DNA from 3 places in the Rhizobium sp. RHZ01 genome. Region 1 is predicted to be linked to each of the others. Evidence: predicted binding sites of a transcription regulator. Region 1 holds the regulator's gene; each other region holds the start of a gene.
The links. Region 1 encodes LexA, which represses DNA repair genes until DNA is damaged. Its sites were predicted from a motif close to TGTTCNNNNTGTGTTCNG; they were not measured.
Positions count from the first base shown of each region.

Region 2: the regulator LexA is predicted to act here: its motif matches at 1,172-1,189, upstream of IB248_RS16420 (helicase-related protein).
Region 3: the regulator LexA is predicted to act here: its motif matches at 3,026-3,043, upstream of IB248_RS10745 (UvrD-helicase domain-containing protein).

Region 1 covers NZ_JACUZZ010000037.1:45,561-51,431, reverse strand. The annotation lists gene IB248_RS27895 (hypothetical protein) at 17-424, shown strand; gene lexA (transcriptional repressor LexA) at 405-1,121, opposite strand; gene IB248_RS27885 (VOC family protein) at 1,321-2,205, shown strand; gene kdsA (3-deoxy-8-phosphooctulonate synthase) at 2,202-3,047, shown strand; gene IB248_RS27875 (HAMP domain-containing methyl-accepting chemotaxis protein) at 3,068-4,912, opposite strand; gene eno (phosphopyruvate hydratase) at 5,328-5,871, shown strand, end outside.
Region 2 covers NZ_JACUZZ010000014.1:136,629-142,499, reverse strand. The annotation lists gene efp (elongation factor P) at 1-238, shown strand, start outside; gene IB248_RS16430 (YMGG-like glycine zipper-containing protein) at 389-652, opposite strand; gene IB248_RS16425 (DUF3309 family protein) at 679-834, opposite strand; gene IB248_RS16420 (helicase-related protein) at 1,347-4,385, shown strand; gene IB248_RS16415 (RNA-binding S4 domain-containing protein) at 4,390-4,794, shown strand; gene fdxA (ferredoxin FdxA) at 4,989-5,327, shown strand; gene IB248_RS16405 (CarD family transcriptional regulator) at 5,725-5,871, shown strand, end outside.
Region 3 covers NZ_JACUZZ010000008.1:23,814-29,684, forward strand. The annotation lists gene IB248_RS10735 (efflux RND transporter permease subunit) at 1-1,514, opposite strand, end outside; gene IB248_RS10740 (efflux RND transporter periplasmic adaptor subunit) at 1,511-2,677, opposite strand; gene IB248_RS10745 (UvrD-helicase domain-containing protein) at 3,086-5,566, shown strand.

The DNA.
Region 1 (5,871 bases):
GGAGAGGTTATCTGCCGTGGAATTGCGCAATGCCCGCGATGCGTTACGTCAGGCTGCGACGAGCGCTGAGAACCGATTTGTATGCCTGAAAGGCGCCCGGTGCACAGCCACGCACGATAGCGGCTACGTCGTGACGATCGTCGAAAATCCCGCTTACTTCGGCGCTGCCTGCGATACGGCCGATATCGTCGTGACACCCGCTCGCCTCCGCACGACGGGGTGCCGGTCGGGCGCACTTTTGTTCACCGGCGAAACCTTGCGTCGCTTTGGTGCCGCTGAGGTAAGGATCGACGATCAAGGTAGCCCCGTCGTCACGACGGCCTATACGAGGCCCGACCGCCCTTGGATCCGCCATCGGGCGTATAATTGGCGAAGCGGCACCTTTGACGGCGAGCCGCTTGCCTTCAATGATAGCGGCGAATGAGGCCGACAAGCTTGCCCTGGACCTTGACACGGTCAGGCCCGAAAATGCGCGTCTCGTAAGCCGGGTTTGCCGCCTCAAGTGCGATGGAGGCGCCTTTCCGGCGGAAGCGCTTGAGCGTCGCTTCCTCATCATCGACAAGCGCAACAACGATGTCGCCGGCATTGGCGGTGCTGCCGTTGCGGATGATTACCGTGTCGCCATCAAAGATGCCGGCCTCGATCATCGAGTCGCCCTTGACCTCAAGCGCATAGTGCTCGCCTGGGCCAAGCATGTCCGCGGGAACCGTGATGTCATGGGTATTGTTCTGAATTGCCGAAATCGGTACGCCGGCAGCAATCCGTCCCATGACCGGTACAGAGGCAGGACCGCCGTTGTCAGCCTGCGGCGCTGGCTTCGGCGCCACAACTGGCTGTGGTTTGCCGAGGCTGCCTTCGATAACGCTCGGCGAAAAACCGCGGCGGGGCTGCAGGCTCGGGTTATATGCCTCGGGCAGTTTGATGACTTCCAGAGCGCGGGCTCGATTCGGCAGTCGGCGAATGAAGCCCCGTTCCTCCAGCGCGGTAATCAGGCGGTGGATGCCTGACTTCGACGCGAGGTCCAAGGCATCCTTCATTTCATCAAAAGAAGGGGGGACACCGGACTCCTTCATTCGCTCGTGAATGAAGAGAAGAAGCTCCTGTTGCTTGCGCGTCAGCATCGAAGTTGAACCCCAGAGTCGTGAAACAAAGCCAGAACAGACACTATATGTTCCATATGTGTTCCGCAAGTACCTAAATTTTCGTAAATCTTGCCTGCAACTTGCTGAGTTTTTGCGTCTCATTTGACCGAAAGCGTAGAAGGGGGTTGCATTGTCCTGTTGCCCGGCGCACATCTTCGCAAATTCCGGAGAAGTTGCCATGAGCGAAGCACATCCGCTGGACCACATCGTGCTGCCGGTTCCAAATATCAGGCTCTCGCGCGAGCGTCTCGGAAAGCTGGGATTCACCGTCGCGCCCGACGCCCGGCACCCGTTTGGGACCGAGAATGCCTGCATATTCTTCGCCGACGAAACTTATCTGGAGCCTCTCGGGGTCGCCAATGCCGAACTGCATGAAGCTTCGGCGCAGAAAGGCAATGTCTTCACCGCGCGGGACCGTGCCTTTCGATTCCGATGTGGAGACGATGGGCTGTCTGCCGTGGTCTTTGCGACGGCGGATGCCGATCGCGACCATGCCCGGTTTCTGTCCGAAAAGATCAATGGCGGCGAGATGCTGCAGTTCGAGCGGCCGATGAAGATGCCCGATGGCTCGGAGGTGACGGCTGCATTTAAGCTCGCCTTTGCAGTTGACCTGCGCGCTCCAGATTTCTTTTTCTTCACATGCCAACGTGTCAACCCGCTGCCAGCCGACCGGAAAGCCCTGCAAGTGCATGCAAATGGGGTGGTTGGGATCGCAGAGATCGTGCTTGGGGCACCCGACCCCAAGGCGTTTGGACCATTCCTGCGCGCCGCCGCCCACAGCTTGGGAACGACCAATGAGGCCTTCGGTGTGAGTGTGACAACTCCGAATGCCAGAGTGAGTGTTCTCTCCCCGGATGGACTGGACGCCTACTTCGACATCCCTGCGCCTTCCGACGATCGCGGTCTGCGTGGTGTTGCCATCGTTTTCAAAGTAGGCGATCTCGCCGTGACAGAAGCGCAATTGGCTGCTAACGGGATGACCTATACGCGCAAGAACAATCGAATTCTGGTGAAGGCCGCGCCCGGACAGGGCGCTCTCTTCGCCTTCGAGGAGAAACGATGAGCCAGACAAATTCCGAAGTCGTGGTCGGCGAAGGCGCCGGCCGCGTCACCTTTTCGAATTCCGGCAAGCTGTCGCTGATTGCCGGGCCTTGTCAGATGGAGAGCCGCGAGCATGCCTTCATGGTCGCCGGTGTGCTGAAGGAACTCTGCGACAAGCTTGGTCTCGGCCTCGTCTACAAGTCCTCCTTTGACAAGGCGAACCGGACGTCGCTGTCAGCGCAGCGCGGTATCGGCCTCGAAACGGCGCTTGAAGTGTTCGCCGATCTCAAGAGGGAATACGGCTTTCCTGTCCTGACCGACATTCATACCGAAGAGCAGTGTGCCGAGGTGTCCACCGTCGTCGACATCCTGCAGATCCCAGCTTTCCTCAGCCGTCAGACCGACCTGCTCGTTGCCGCCGCCAAGACCGGCCGCGTCATCAACGTCAAGAAGGGGCAGTTCCTCGCGCCCTGGGACATGAAGAACGTCCTCAACAAGCTGAATTCGAGCGGAAATCCGAACATCTTGCTTTGCGAACGCGGTGCTTCCTTCGGCTACAATACGCTGGTCTCCGACATGCGATCGCTGCCTATCATGGCGGCGATGGGCGCCCCCGTGGTCTTCGACGCCACGCATTCGGTCCAGCAGCCGGGCGGGCAGGGCGGTTCGAGCGGAGGGCAGCGCGAGTTCGTGGAGACGCTCGCGCGTGCGGCGGTCGCCGTCGGCGTCGCTGGCGTATTCGTGGAAACCCACGAAGATCCTGACAATGCGCCTTCGGATGGTCCCAACATGGTCTATCTGCGGGATATGCCGCGGCTTCTCGAAAAGCTGCTGGCCTTCGATGCGATTGCCAAGGCGGGATAAATGGATGGACGTGCACGCCGTCAACCGGCGAGCGCCAACCTCGTCTTTGTGGGATATGCCGATCCTGCCGTCCTCTCCGTGCCTTCGAGAGCGAAGCGGGAGAGCAGGTGATTGAGGTGTAGCGCCTCGTTGCCAAGCTCGCGGCAGGCTGCGCTGGTTTCCTCCGCCATCGCGGCGTTTTGTTGGGTGACGCTGTCCATGGTGTTGACGGCGGCATTGACCTCGACGAGCGCGGTCGTCTGTTCAGAGGAAGAGCGCACGATCGCCTCGATCAGCGTCGTCACCTTCAGCACCTGCTGATCGATACTGTTCAAGGCTTCGCCGGTGCGGTTCACCAAGGCAACGCCGGTTGACACCTGACTGGACGAAGTCTCGACCAACTGCTTGATTTCCTTCGCCAGCTTGGCAGAGCGGCCGGCGAGGTCGCGCACTTCTTGCGCCACGACGGCAAAACCCTTTCCGGCCTCGCCGGCACGAGCGGCCTCAACACCAGCATTGAGCGCGAGCAAGTTGGTCTGGAAGGCGATCTCGTCGATGACGTTGATGATTTCGCCGATCTGCACGGATGATGCTTCGATCTTCTCCATCGCAGCTACGGCCTCGTGCACGACAGTTGCCGAATAGCTGGCGCTTTCCTTCGTCACCGTCATCATCGCGTTTGCTTCATGGGCGCGTTCCGACGAGTTTTTGACCGTAACCGTGATCTGATCTAGCGCCGAGGCTGCCTGCTCCAGCGATGCGGCCTGATGTTCCGTTCGCCGGGCCAGATCATCCGTGCTTGTTGCGATTTCGCTAGTGCCAGTCCTGACCGTAGTGGTTGCCGTCGCGATATCCCTCATTGTGCCGGAAAGCGTGCGGACGCTCGAATTGAACTGCTCGCGTAGCCTCTCGTAGTCTGGCGCGAACGCTTCGTTGAGCTGGACGGTGAGGTCGCCGCGGGAAAGACGGTCCAGGCCGCGGCTGAGGCTCACGATGATGCGTTCGCGGCCGGCATCCTCATCAGCATTGGAGGCGGCCAGCGCCGCATCGCGCTGGGCTTGGGCCTGGCGCTCCGCATCCTGGTGTTCGCGGATTTTGTTCCGTTCTTGCGCCGATTCGCGAAACACGGTGACGGCGCGTGCCATTTCGCCAATTTCATCGACACGGTGGCTGAAGGGGACTTCCTTGGAATAGTCGCCGCCCGCCAGGATCGCCATGTAGTCGCGCATCGCCGAAAGTGGCACGATGGCGCGCCGGCGGAAGGCGTAGAGGCCGCCAAGAAGCAGGCAAAGCGAGACCGCCGCAGATGCAACCGTGATCGCCGAGAGAATGCTTGTCTGTTCGGCCGCGTCTTTTTCAGCCTTTGCCAGGAAGGCGTTCGCCATATCAACGAGCTCGTTGACCGCCGTTTCGTGGATATGAAAATTGGTCGCAAGCTTCTCGAAGGCTGTCGGGATGACCGCAGAGTCGTGGTTAAGGATGGCGGGCGCGAGTTCGTCCTGCATCACCTTCCAGAACGCATCGCCTTTGATGAAGACGTCGTTCAGAAGTTTTTCCTTGAGGTCTGCGCTGAGCGCGGTTGCCTGCCAATACTTGCGGCGATCCTCATAGGCGGGCTTCAGGACATTTTGAATGCGGTCGATGTTCTTTCCGGCGACCTCCGGGCGCTGCACCGCCTCGAGTGCAAGCATGTAGGATTCAACGACATAGAGGGGCGGCGGCAGAATATCGGCAACGAGATCCTTGCCGTAGACGATTTGCCGGTACATCTCGCCGTTCACGCGTAGCTTATTGAAGGCGTAGTTTTGTATGCCGATCGAAGCAATGAGCCCGGCGGCGACGACCACCGCGAAGATTGCAAGGCTTCGTGCAATATTGAGTTTCATCCTATGCCCCGTAAATAGTAAATAGTGAACGACGTCGTTTCTGAAACCATTGGAAATTTTCGAGCAGCAGCTATGGATCGTGACAGGCGGCTTGGCCACATAAGGAAGCGCATCATGCAATAACGCCTGCCGAAGAAGGTGTTATTTCCTTTCGGCCGTTAACTATAAATATGATTGGTTACTGGTCGATAAATTTACAACCAGCTTGAAAGTCAAAATTTATATTTCCAAAACTTCAGGTTTTGAAAGTTGATAAGCGTTGTCTCTAACCAACGGCCGGGCGTGGCTTCAAAGGCCTGACATATTCACCCGTTAGGGCCGTGGCATGCCATCTGTCGTCAGTGTGGCATTGTAATTTGTGTGCCTTCGATTAAACAGGCTTCCAACGTTATCACCCACCGAGCAGGAAGAACCGATGACTGCAATTACCGACATTATCGCCCGCGAGATTCTCGACAGCCGTGGCAATCCGACCGTCGAAGTCGATGTCTATCTCGAAGACGGCAGCATGGGCCGTGCGGCGGTGCCGTCGGGCGCTTCCACCGGTGCTCACGAAGCTGTTGAAGTTCGCGATGGTGGCAATCGCTATCTCGGCAAGGGTGTTGAAAAGGCTGTCGAAGCCGCCAACACCGAAATCTTTGACGCGATCGGCGGCATTGATGCCGAAAACCAGATCCAGATCGACAACATCATGATCGAACTGGACGGCACGCCGAACAAGTCGCGCCTCGGCGCCAACGCCATCCTCGGCGTATCGCTCGCGGTTGCCAAGGCTGCTGCCCAGGCTGCCGGCCTGCCGCTCTACCGTTATGTCGGTGGCGCCAGCGCCCACCTGCTGCCGGTCCCGATGATGAACATCATCAACGGTGGCGCGCATGCCGACAACCCGATCGACTTCCAGGAGTTCATGATCCTGCCGGTCGGTGCCGATTCCATCCGCGAAGCCGTTCGTATGGGCT
Region 2 (5,871 bases), on a different contig from region 1:
GACCTGCATCCTGTCGATCCATGAAGGCGTTCCGCTGGCTCTCGAGCTGCCGCGCCACGTGACCCTCGAAATCACGGAAACCGAACCGGTCGTTAAGGGCCAGACGGCTTCGTCCTCTTACAAGCCGGCAATGCTGTCGAACGGCGTGCGCACTATGGTGCCGCCGCACATCAACGCCGGCACGCGCGTCGTGATCGCCACGGAAGACAATTCCTACGTCGAGCGCGCGAAGGACTGATCGTCCACCGCATGCACTGAGAAAATTATGCCGCTTCGGAAACGAGGCGGCTTTTTTGTTGTCGGCAGTTACGCTGATCCGGCGGGTGTTCAAACAAAAAGCGCCGGTCGGGCCGGCGCTTTCGATCTCAAAAATAGTAATCCTATCGCCTTAGTAGCGCGGGCAACGTGCCTCGTAGCGGCGGCCGTAGCGGTCTCTGTAGACACAGTAGCCGCGACGTTCAACGGACTGGCCGATCAGTGCGCCAGCGAGACCGCCGGCAACAGCACCGATTGCAGCACCGCCCCAGCTATGGCTGACGGCACCGCCGATAATAGCGCCGGAACCCGCGCCGATTGCGGTTCCCTGTTCCGTCGCCGTGCAGGAAGCAAGTGCGCCGACGAGGGCGCCAATGAGCACAATCTTCTTCATCATGACATAACTCCCAGTTTTTTCGTCGCTTAGATGCGACCCATTAGCACAAGAATAACAATAATCAGGAGAACTAGCCCTAAACCGCCGGAAGGTCCATAGCCCCATCCGCGGCTATAGCCCCAATTTGGTAAGGCGCCGATCAAAAGCAGAATAAGGATAATGAGCAGTATGGTGCCAAGCATGGTTCAAGTCCTCGAGGTCATTACACCTGGAATGGACGAGAAACACACCTCACCGATTTTTGTTCCATCTGTATCAAATGTTTGGATTTAAGGGCAAAACGATCTCATCGTGCGCCGTTTTCCGTCCCGCCGCGTAATATTAACCCATGACAAAAGATACGGCAGATGTCGCTCGTCTTTTTCGGGCAAAACGACATTGACAGCCTGGACATAGATCGCGTTGCACGTATGCCGCGAATTTCGCGATTCAGCATCTTGTGGGAAAAAGTGATTCAAAATCAATACTTAGCCGTGAACAAACACTGAATCATGCGGAGTCTGCGATTCGTCTCCGATTCGTTCTCAAGCTGTTCCGAATCGCAAAACGAGCAATCTGCAAGCTATTCGCGCAACAGAAAACTGCAGAGTAAATTCAAATCGGCCCTTGCGTTTGAGACAACGGCTGTCCATGTGTGTGCTGCTCGGAGAGGAGCTGACTTGACCTGGGGCACCCTCGCCTCATCTGCAGGACCATGACACTGACATCGCAGCCGATGATACTGAGTGGGCGCGGAGTAACCGCGGTGCTCGGACCAACCAATACCGGCAAGACGCATTATGCCATTGAGCGCATGGTTGCCCATGGCACCGGCGTGATCGGGCTGCCGCTGCGGCTGCTGGCGCGCGAGGTCTATACACGCGTCGCCGAAAAGGTCGGAATTCAAAACGTTGCGCTGGTAACGGGCGAAGAGAAAATATCGCCTCCCAACGCCCGCTTTTCGGTCTGCACCGTCGAGGCAATGCCACGCGAGACGAAGGCGGCGTTCGTCGCCATTGACGAGGTTCAACTCGCCGGCGACCTCGAGCGAGGGCACATCTTTACGGACCGGATCCTTCATCTGCGCGGCCGCGACGAGACGCTGTTGCTCGGCGCCGGTACAATGCGTCCGATCCTGCAGCAACTGCTCCCTGGAATTACCATCGTCGAGCGTCCCCGGCTTTCCCACCTGTTCTATGCCGGACAGAAGAAGATTACCCGCCTCCCGCAGCGCTCGGCGATCGTCGCCTTCTCTGCCGACGAAGTCTATGCGATTGCCGAGTTGATCCGCAGGCAGCGCGGCGGGGCCGCCGTCGTTCTCGGGGCCCTCAGTCCGCGCACCCGCAATGCGCAGGTGGCACTCTACCAAGCCGGCGATGTGGAATATCTGGTCGCCACGGATGCGATCGGCATGGGCCTCAATCTCGACGTCGACCACGTCGCCTTCGCGCAGGATCGCAAATTCGACGGCTATCAGTTTCGTAACCTCAACCCCGCCGAACTTGGGCAGATTGCCGGCCGTGCCGGTCGACATGTTCGCGACGGGACGTTTGGCGTCACCGGTCAGGTCGATCCCTTTGATGAGGAATTGGTTGAACGCATCGAAGGCCACGAGTTCGACAATGTGAAAGTGCTGCAGTGGCGCACGAAGAACCTCGACTTCAGCTCCCTGCATGCGCTCCGCGTGAGCCTTGAGACCGGCCCTACGGTTTCTGGCCTGACACGCGCGCTCCCCGCCGTCGACCAGCAAGCGCTGGAACAGCTGTCGCGCTACCCCGAGATCATCGACCTTGCGAACAATCCGGCGCGCGTCGAGAAACTGTGGGAAGCCTGCGCGCTTCCTGACTATCGCCGCATTACACCGGCCCAACACGCCGATCTGATCTCCACCCTCTTTTCCGATCTCGTCCGCTATGGCACGGTAAACGAGGACTTCCTTGCCGAGCAGGTATATCGCGCGGATCGAACAGACGGTGAGATTGACACGCTTTCGGCGCGAATCGCGCAGATAAGGACTTGGACCTATGTATCGAATCGGCCCAATTGGCTTGCCGATCCGACACACTGGCAGGAAAAGACGCGGGAAATCGAAGATCGATTGTCCGATGCGTTACATGAAAGGTTGACGAAACGCTTTGTTGATCGCAGGACATCTGTGCTCATGAAGCGCCTGAGAGAGAATGCGATGCTGGAAGCTGAAATCAGTGTAAATGGCGATGTCTTCGTAGAAGGACATCATGTGGGGCAACTGTCGGGATTCCGGTTCACGCCCATTTCGGGAGCGGAGGGACCGGACGCTAAGGCTGTCCAGTCTGCTTCGCAGAAGGCGCTCGCTCTGGAATTCGAGGCACGTGCGGCTCGCCTCCATGCGGCCGGCAATGGCGATCTCGCGATCAGCTCCGACGGTTCGATCCGTTGGTTGGGCGACCCGGTGGCGCGCCTGGCAGGCAGCGATCATGTCATGCGCCCGCGTGTCATCATTCTCGCCGACGAGCAGTTGACCGGCAATGCCCGCGACCACGTGGCCGCTCGGATCGAGCGCTTCGTAAATCATCACATCAGCACCGTTCTGAAGCCGCTTGACGATCTGTCCCGCGCAGAGGACCTGCAGGGCCTTGCAAAGGGCCTGGCATTCCAGCTTGTCGAGAACCTCGGCGTACTGTTCCGGCGCGACGTGACCGAAGAAGTGAAGTCGCTGGATCAGGATGCGCGGGCCTCAATGCGCCGCTACGGTGTCCGCTTCGGCGCCTACCACATCTTCGTTCCGGCACTTCTCAAGCCCGCCCCGGCAGAGCTCATCACGCTCCTCTGGGCGTTGAAGAATGATGGCCTCGACAAGCCAGGTTATGGCGATCTCATTCCCGTGCTGGCGGCAGGCCGTACCTCGGTCGTTACCGATCCGGGCTTCGAGCGCACCTTCTACAAGCTGGCCGGCTTCCGGTTCCTTGGCAAACGCGCGGTCCGTATCGACATTCTGGAGCGCCTGGCCGACATTATTCGCCCGCTCCTTCAGTGGAAGCCGGGCCAGGCCAATCGTCCCGAAGGCGCTTATGACGGTCGCCGTTTCACGACGACAACCGCCATGCTTTCGATCCTCGGCGCAACGCTGGAGGACATGGAAGAGATCCTGAAGGGGCTCGGCTATCGCGCCGATGCCGTCAAGGCGGAAGAGGCAGCTGCCCATCTGTCGGCTCAGGACGCTGCCGCAGCGCCGGCGACCGAGACGGCGGTTGAGGATAATGCAGAGAAGGCAGATCACGACGATGCCGACAGCGCATCGGAGGAAGCCCCTTCCGAAGCCCCAGCTGCTGTTGAAGCAGTGGCAGCCGAACAGCCGGTCATCGCAAATTCCGAAGAAGCCGAGGAGCCGAAGCCGGTCCTTCTCTGGCGCCTTGGTGGCCGTACGGACAACCAGCGTCAGGCTCGCAGCCCGGGCGAACGCCGTGGCGGCAACAATCGCGGCCAGGACCGGGGGTCCGAACATCGCCGCCAGGGTGCTGCGAATGGCGAGGGCCGCGACGGCAACCGCCAGCATCGCGGCAAGGATGGCGGCAAGCCACAGCAGGGACGCGGTGACCGCAACGAACAGCGTGGCGACCGTCAGGACCGTGGCGACCGCAAGGATCGCAACAACAACCGTGGCGGACCACAGCCGTTGCGCTTCGAGGCAAAGCCACCGCGCAAGGAAAAGCCGATCGATCCGGATTCTCCTTTCGCCAAGCTCGCTGCCTTGAAGGAGCAGATGAAGAAGTAAGCGGATGAGCAGTGAGACACAGCCAGGAAGCGGTTCGCGGCAGCGCATCGACAAGTGGCTGTTCTTCACGCGCATGGTAAAATCGCGCTCGCTGGCACAAAGCCACATTCAATCCGGGCATGTGCGGATCAATGGCGAGCGCGCCCTTCAACCGAGCCAGATGGTCAAGACGGGCGACAGGGTCGAGCTGGCGCTGGAGCGCCGCGATGTTGTCCTCATCGTCAAATCGGGCGGCGAGCGACGTGGTCCCTACGAGGAAGCCCGACTGCTCTATGAGGACCTGACTCCGCCACCCGACGAGGCAAAGCGCCTGACACCTTACGAACAGGCGATGCGCGCTACGGGCACGGGCAGACCCACGAAAAAGGACCGCCGTGCAATCGACAAGCTGATGTCGGACGACGATTAGAAAACTCTGTCCGAACAGCCGGGTTTTGCGACGTCTTTATTCTTGAAATCCGCAGACAAAGCCGATACGTCACAATCAACTTGCCGGATAGCGTAAATGCCTCCCCCGCATTTCACTGCTTCCTTTCCGGTTAGGGGAAAGGCGCGACGTTCCAGGTTGCCCGGCCCCATTGTGTGGAAGTCCTGGAGTTCTTCATGACCTATGTCGTGACCGACAATTGCATTCGTTGCAAATATACCGATTGCGTGGAAGTCTGCCCCGTCGACTGTTTCTATGAAGGCGAGAACTTCCTCGTCATTCATCCTGACGAATGCATCGACTGCGGCGTTTGCGAGCCGGAATGTCCTGCCGAAGCCATCAAGCCGGATACGGAGCCGGGCCTCGACAAGTGGCTCAAGGTCAACGCCGAATATGCGAGCATTTGGCCGAACATCACGATCAAGAAGGATGCCATGCCGGAAGCCAAGGAAATGGACGGCGAAACCGGCAAGTTCGAGAAGTACTTCTCGGAGAAGCCCGGAGCGGGCGACTGATCTTCCGGCCCCAAACCTCGGCCTGAAACCGGGTTCAGTGACGTAGAAAATGCCTGAAGCGTGCCTGCAGCATATGGGTGTCATGTGTTGCGCGCATGACTCAGGTGCAGCAAATTATTGATTTCGTCATATTTTTGTGATAGCTTGCCGACACTGATCCATTTGCGGCATGAAGTATGCCCAAACCACCACGAAAGCAAAACAAATCCAAAAACGCGGTTTCCGTGACATATCAACGCCTTGAGCTGTGAGGCTCTAAGCTTGTGCGCATGGAGATGTTTGTTTTTGTCCGGTGGGACCAGAAGTAAGTCACCCGACGGATCCGACCGTCTCATCCGGGCTTGACTGACCCGGCTCCGGCTGCAGCCGGGAGCGTAACAGGGAGTGTTTGAATAGAATGACGACCCAGCAGAAAAAACCTTCTTCCGCACGTCACGGCTTCAAGACCGGTGAATCGATCGTGTACCCCGCACATGGCGTCGGTACCATCAGCGCCATCGAAGAGCAAGAAGTAGCAGGCATGAAGCTTGAACTTTTCGTTATC
Region 3 (5,871 bases), on a different contig from region 1:
TCAAGCATCTCCTTCGTCAGTATCCGTGAAGCCAACATCGGACATAGCGTCAGGGCAACGATGGATGAGAGGCCAACCGAGAAAGCCAGCACGAAGCCGAATTCGCGGAACAGACCACCCACCTGCCCCGGCAGGAAGGAAAGCGGAATAAAGACCGCTGCAAGCGTCGCGGTCGTGGCGATGACAGCAAAGAACACTTCGCGCGTGCCGAGCACGGCAGCCGCTCGAGGTCCCATGCCTTCCGAACGGCGGCGAACGATGTTTTCGAGAACGACGATCGCGTCGTCAACGACAAGGCCGGTCGCCAACACGATCGCTAGCAGCGTCAGGATGTTGATCGAGAAGCCGACGAGATAGACCGCTGCCAGGGTTCCGATCAGCGCAACCGGCATGCTGACGGCAGGGATAATCGTCGCACGCCAGTCCCGCAGAAAGAGATAGATGACGCCGGTGACGATGACCGCGGCCAGGATGAGCGCCAGTACCACTTCATGGATCGCGCCCTGGATGAAGACGGCGTCATCGCTGGTGATGGCGATCCGCGTGCCTTCGGGAAGCGTTCTTGAAAGCTCGGCGACGGCGTCCTTGATGCCGTTGGAGATGTTCAGCGTATTCGATTGTGCCTGGCGGATGACGCCGAGGCCGATGCCGGGAACGCCGTTCGAGCGCAGCGCCGTCTGCCCGTCGCGCGGTCCGAGGGTAACATTTGCCACATCGCCGAGACGCACGTGGTTCTGCAGGATGACGTTGGAGAAATCCTCCGGCGTCTGCAAACTTGCCATCGCGCGGACAACGATCGTCTGCGTCGGGCTCTTTAGCGATCCGGCCGGCACGTCGAGAGCAGCGCTTGAAAGCGCCTTCGTCAGATCGCCAACGGTCAGCCCGCGACTGGCCAGTTCGCTCTGGTTCACGTCGACGCGGAAGACCTTCTCCTGGTCGCCGTAGGTTTCGACATCGGCAACGCCATCTACCGAGGCAAGCCGGTCGATGACCTGGTTCTCGACGAGAAGCGTCAGATCGTCCATGTTCAGTTTCGACGACGTAACGGCAAGACGCATGATCGGCTGAGAGTCGGAATCCGCCTTGACGATCTGCGGCGCATCCGCCTCTTCGGGAAGACGGTCGGCGATACGGCCGATGGCATCTCGCACGTCGTTTGCCGCTACCGCGAGATCGACGGAGTCAGAGAATTCGAGCGTCACCCGGCTCTGGCCGAACTGAGAACTGGAGGAAATGGATTTGAGGCCGCTGACGCGTGCGGCAGCGCCCTCGATCACCTTCGTCAGTTCCTGGTCGATAGTCTGTGGCGAGGCACCGTCGAAAGTCGTGCGCACCGTCACCACGGGTCGGTCAACATCGGGCAGTTCGCGCACTTCGATCCCGGCATAGGCTGCAAGGCCGGCAACGATCATCAGGGCGTTGAAGACAAGCGCAAGGATCGGGCGCCTGACAAACAGCGCGGTGAAGGTCTGTTTGCCGGAAGCCGGCTTCTCCTGCATCTCGGTCACGGTCATTGCGTGACTGGCTCCGAATTCGACGCCACTTCGCCGGCCACCCGTACCGCGCCGCCTTCACGGACACGCTGCAGCCCTTCGGTAACGATTGCATCGCCATCGTCCAGATCGGCCTTGACGAGAATATAGTCGGGATTGCGCTGCACGATGCTGACACGCACCTTGCCGGACTTGCGGTCGACGACCTGCCAGACGAACGCGCCTTGCGAATCCCACTGGATTGAGAGCGGATCGACCGCGGGATACTGGTCGCCGCCAAACCTCATCCCGACATTGAACGACATGCCGGCGCGCAGTTCGTCCGATGCGTTGTCGATTCGGGCCCGCACGCGCATTGTCCGGCTGGCGGCGTCAATGCGGTTGTCGATTGCCTCGACCGCGCCCGAGAATACCCGACCTGGCCGTGCCACCGACGTTGCCTCCACGGGCTGGCCGACCGTGATCGTGTTGGCGAAGCGTTCCGGCACCCAGTAGTCGACCAGGATTTCGGTCCGGTCGTCGAGGGTCGCGATCGGCGTCGTCGTCGAAACGTTGTCGCCGACGTTGACCGGGATGATGCCGACAATGCCATCGATCGGCGCGACAATGCTGCGACGCTCGAGATTGAGTTCGGCGGCCTGCAGTTGAAGGCGTGCGCCTTGCTCGGCGATTTCTGCATCGAAGACATCCATGCGCGACACGCTGGATTTGATGTTGTGGTAGAGGCTGGATTTCTCGACGGCGCTTTTCAGCGCCACATCGGCCTGACCGCGAGCGATGACCTGCTCTTCGCTGTCTAGCTTTGCAAGCACCTGCCCCTTGGTGATCCTGTCGCCCGACTTGATCAGGATCTCGCGAATTGTCCCGCTTGCCTGCGGCATCACCACCACGGAGCGGATGGCGTCGCCCGTGCCGATGGCACTCAGCCGATCATTGACGACACCACGAACGACGGCCTGCGTGGCGACCAGAACGGGCGCGTTTGCTCCGCCGCTGCGACGTCTCGATTGCCCTTCCTCGCTCCCCACCGGCTTCGGTGCAGCCTCACCGGGCGCCAGCTTTGAAACCTCTGAAAAGCCGGCCTTCCGTAGCGTCTCGCCAGCCCCTGGCACGAAGAAAACCCATCCAGCAAAGCCGGCCGCAATCACGACAAGGCAAACTATAAACTGCTTCCAAAATGGCATTCACGTCTCCAGAGGGACTCGAGGCTGGTCCAGGGTCTATCGAAAGAGGCGTTCGCAGGACAAATTGCCGCGCGTCTGCGACAATATTGTCTCTTTGCCGATCACCAGCAAGCGAATTGCTCCAGCATTACTGAATTGTAATTCAAGACTGAGTTACTGTCAGGCAACTCTCGACCGCCGCCTGCCGTGTTGTAGAATTTCATCGCCAACGTCAAATGACGGTTTTGTTTTCTGAGTTTTATTGACGATGTTTGCGCGCGACCGAGCCCGCCCTTACAGCGCACATGGGCAATTCCCGGGCAGGACTGCTCGAATGCACTGCATAAGCTGAGGACAGCGGGTGCGGGGCGGAATGAAAGCAGAACATCTTTTCTGGTCTTTCGATCCCGAATCACTACATTACGCGCCATGAGCAATAGTTTCGACGATATCCCCTTCTTCGATGAAGAGCCGGGCGAGCCGCCGCGCAAGCAACCGGCCCCTGCCGCTCCCGCCGCCGGAAGGCTCGCCGCCCGTGCCATGGCAGCTCGCGATGGCGGCGGGCGCCCCGATTACCTTTCCGGCCTGAACCCTGAACAGACCGAAGCCGTCGAGACACTGGAAGGCCCCGTACTCGTGCTCGCCGGTGCGGGCACCGGCAAGACGCGCGTGTTGACGACGCGCATCGCCCATATCCTGAACACTGGACGCGCTTTCCCCTCGCAGATCCTTGCCGTGACCTTCACCAACAAGGCCGCCCGCGAGATGAAGGAACGTATTGCCGTGCTCGTCGGCGGCGCCGTCGAGGGCATGCCCTGGCTCGGCACTTTTCACTCGATCGGCGTCAAGCTTCTGCGCCGCCATGCCGAACTCGTAAACCTGCGCTCCGACTTCACGATCCTCGACACCGATGATGTCGTCCGGCTGATCAAGCAGCTGATCCAGGCGGAAGGCCTCGATGACAAGCGCTGGCCTGCCAAGCAGTTCGCCGGAATGATCGATGGCTGGAAGAACAAGGGCCTCGGCCCTGGCGACATTCCCGAGGGCGACGCCCGCGCCTTTGCCAACGGCAAGGGCCGCGAACTCTACTTTGCCTATCAGCAACGGCTCTCGACGCTGAACGCCTGCGATTTCGGCGATCTCCTGATGCACCCGATCGCGATCTTCCGGAAAAACCCGGATCTTCTCAAGGAGTATCACGGCCGCTTCCACTACATCCTTGTCGACGAGTATCAGGACACCAACACAGCCCAGTACATGTGGTTGCGGCTGCTTGCCCAGCGCCCAAAGGGCGAGCCGCAGAACGTCTGCTGCGTCGGCGACGACGACCAGTCGATCTATGGCTGGCGCGGTGCCGAGGTGGACAACATCCTCCGCTTCGAGAAGGACTTCCCGGGCGCCAAGGTCATCAAGCTGGAGCGCAACTATCGTTCGACGGCGCATATCCTTGGCGCCGCCGGCCACCTGATCGCTCACAATGAAGGCCGCCTCGGCAAGACGCTTTTCACCGACCGCAGCGACCCCGATGACATCAAGGTCCAGGTGCACGCATCCTGGGATTCAGAGGTGGAAGCCAGGGAAATCGGCGAGGAGATCGAGCAACTTCAACGCGGCGACGCCAAAGGAAAGCGGCATTTGCTCAACGACATGGCGATCCTCGTGCGCGCCTCATTCCAGATGCGCGAGTTCGAAGACCGCTTCGTGACGCTCGGCCTCAACTACCGAGTCATCGGCGGCCCGCGCTTCTACGAGCGCCTCGAAATCCGCGATGCCATGGCCTACTTCCGCCTCGTCGCCCAGCCTGCCGACGACCTCGCCTTCGAGCGCATCATCAACACCCCGAAGCGCGGTCTTGGCGATACGACGGTGCGCGCCCTCCACGATTATGCCCGCGCCCGCGACATTCCGATGCTGGCCGCAGCCGCCGACATGATCGAAACCGACGAGCTGAAGCCGAAGGCGCGCAAAGCTCTCTTCGACGTCGTCCAATCATTCCGCCGCTGGCAGGAAATGCTGGAAAACACCCAGCACACTGAGCTTGCCGAGCAGATCCTTGAAGAGTCGGGTTACACCGACATGTGGAAGAACGATAAGTCGGCGGACGCGCCGACCCGTCTCGAAAACCTGAAGGAACTCATTCGCTCGATGGAGAGCTTCGAGTCGATGCGTGGTTTCCTCGAGCACGTCGCGCTTGTCATGGACGCCGAGCAGAACGAAAACCTCGACGCCGTCTCGATCATGACGTTGCATTCCGCCAAGGGCCTGGAGTTCGATACCGTCTTCCTGCCGGGCTGGGAGGAAGGCCTGTTCCCGCACCAACGTTCACTGGACGAAAGCGGCCGCGCCGGCCTCGAGGAAGAACGCCGCCTTGCCTATGTCGGCATCACCCGCGCCAAGCGCCGCTGCCACATCTGGTTCGTCTCCAACCGGCGCATCCACGGTCTCTGGCAGTCGACCATCCCTTCGCGGTTCCTCGACGAACTGCCGGAAATGCATGTCGAGGTGGCGGAAGCCGAGCAGAGCTACGGCGGCTATGGTCGCGGTGGCTACGGCCAGTCCCGTTTCGACAAGGCTGACCCCTTCGCCAACTCCTATTCGACGCCCGGCTGGAAGCGTGCCCAGCAGAACAAGACGGACGCCACCCGCGACAACTGGGGCACACGTTCTGGCCACGCCGTCGAACGCATCGGCTACGGCGAAAGCGGCCCGCGCAGCCGCACCATCGATGGCGAACTCGTGGCGAAATCAACCGCCGCCGAGCCCTCGAAATTCAAGACCGGCGATCGCGTCTTCCACCTCAAATTCGGCAACGGCAACATCGTGGAGATCGAGGGCAACAAGCTGACGATCGAGTTCGACCGGGCAGGCCAGAAGCGCGTCTTGGATGGGTTTGTGGAGAGGGTTTCCTAAAGCGGAACCGCCAACTCACTGACCTCAGATAATGTACCAACAACTGCAGCAAACGACAGCGCGGCTTGCCTCACCCTTTCGTGACTTCGTTTACTGCCCCGCGTCCCGCATACTGAACTCCCGCGCGCATCGATCGCGGGAGAGAAGGAGGACGCAGATGAAACGTTATTCGCTGCCTCTGATCGTAGCCTCGCTCATGATTGCCGTGTTGAGCAGTCCGACCGTCGCATTTGCCTGCAGCAAGATCATCCTAGGGACCTGATCCCGCAGGTACACGAACGACTACCGACAAGCGAGGAAGTCCG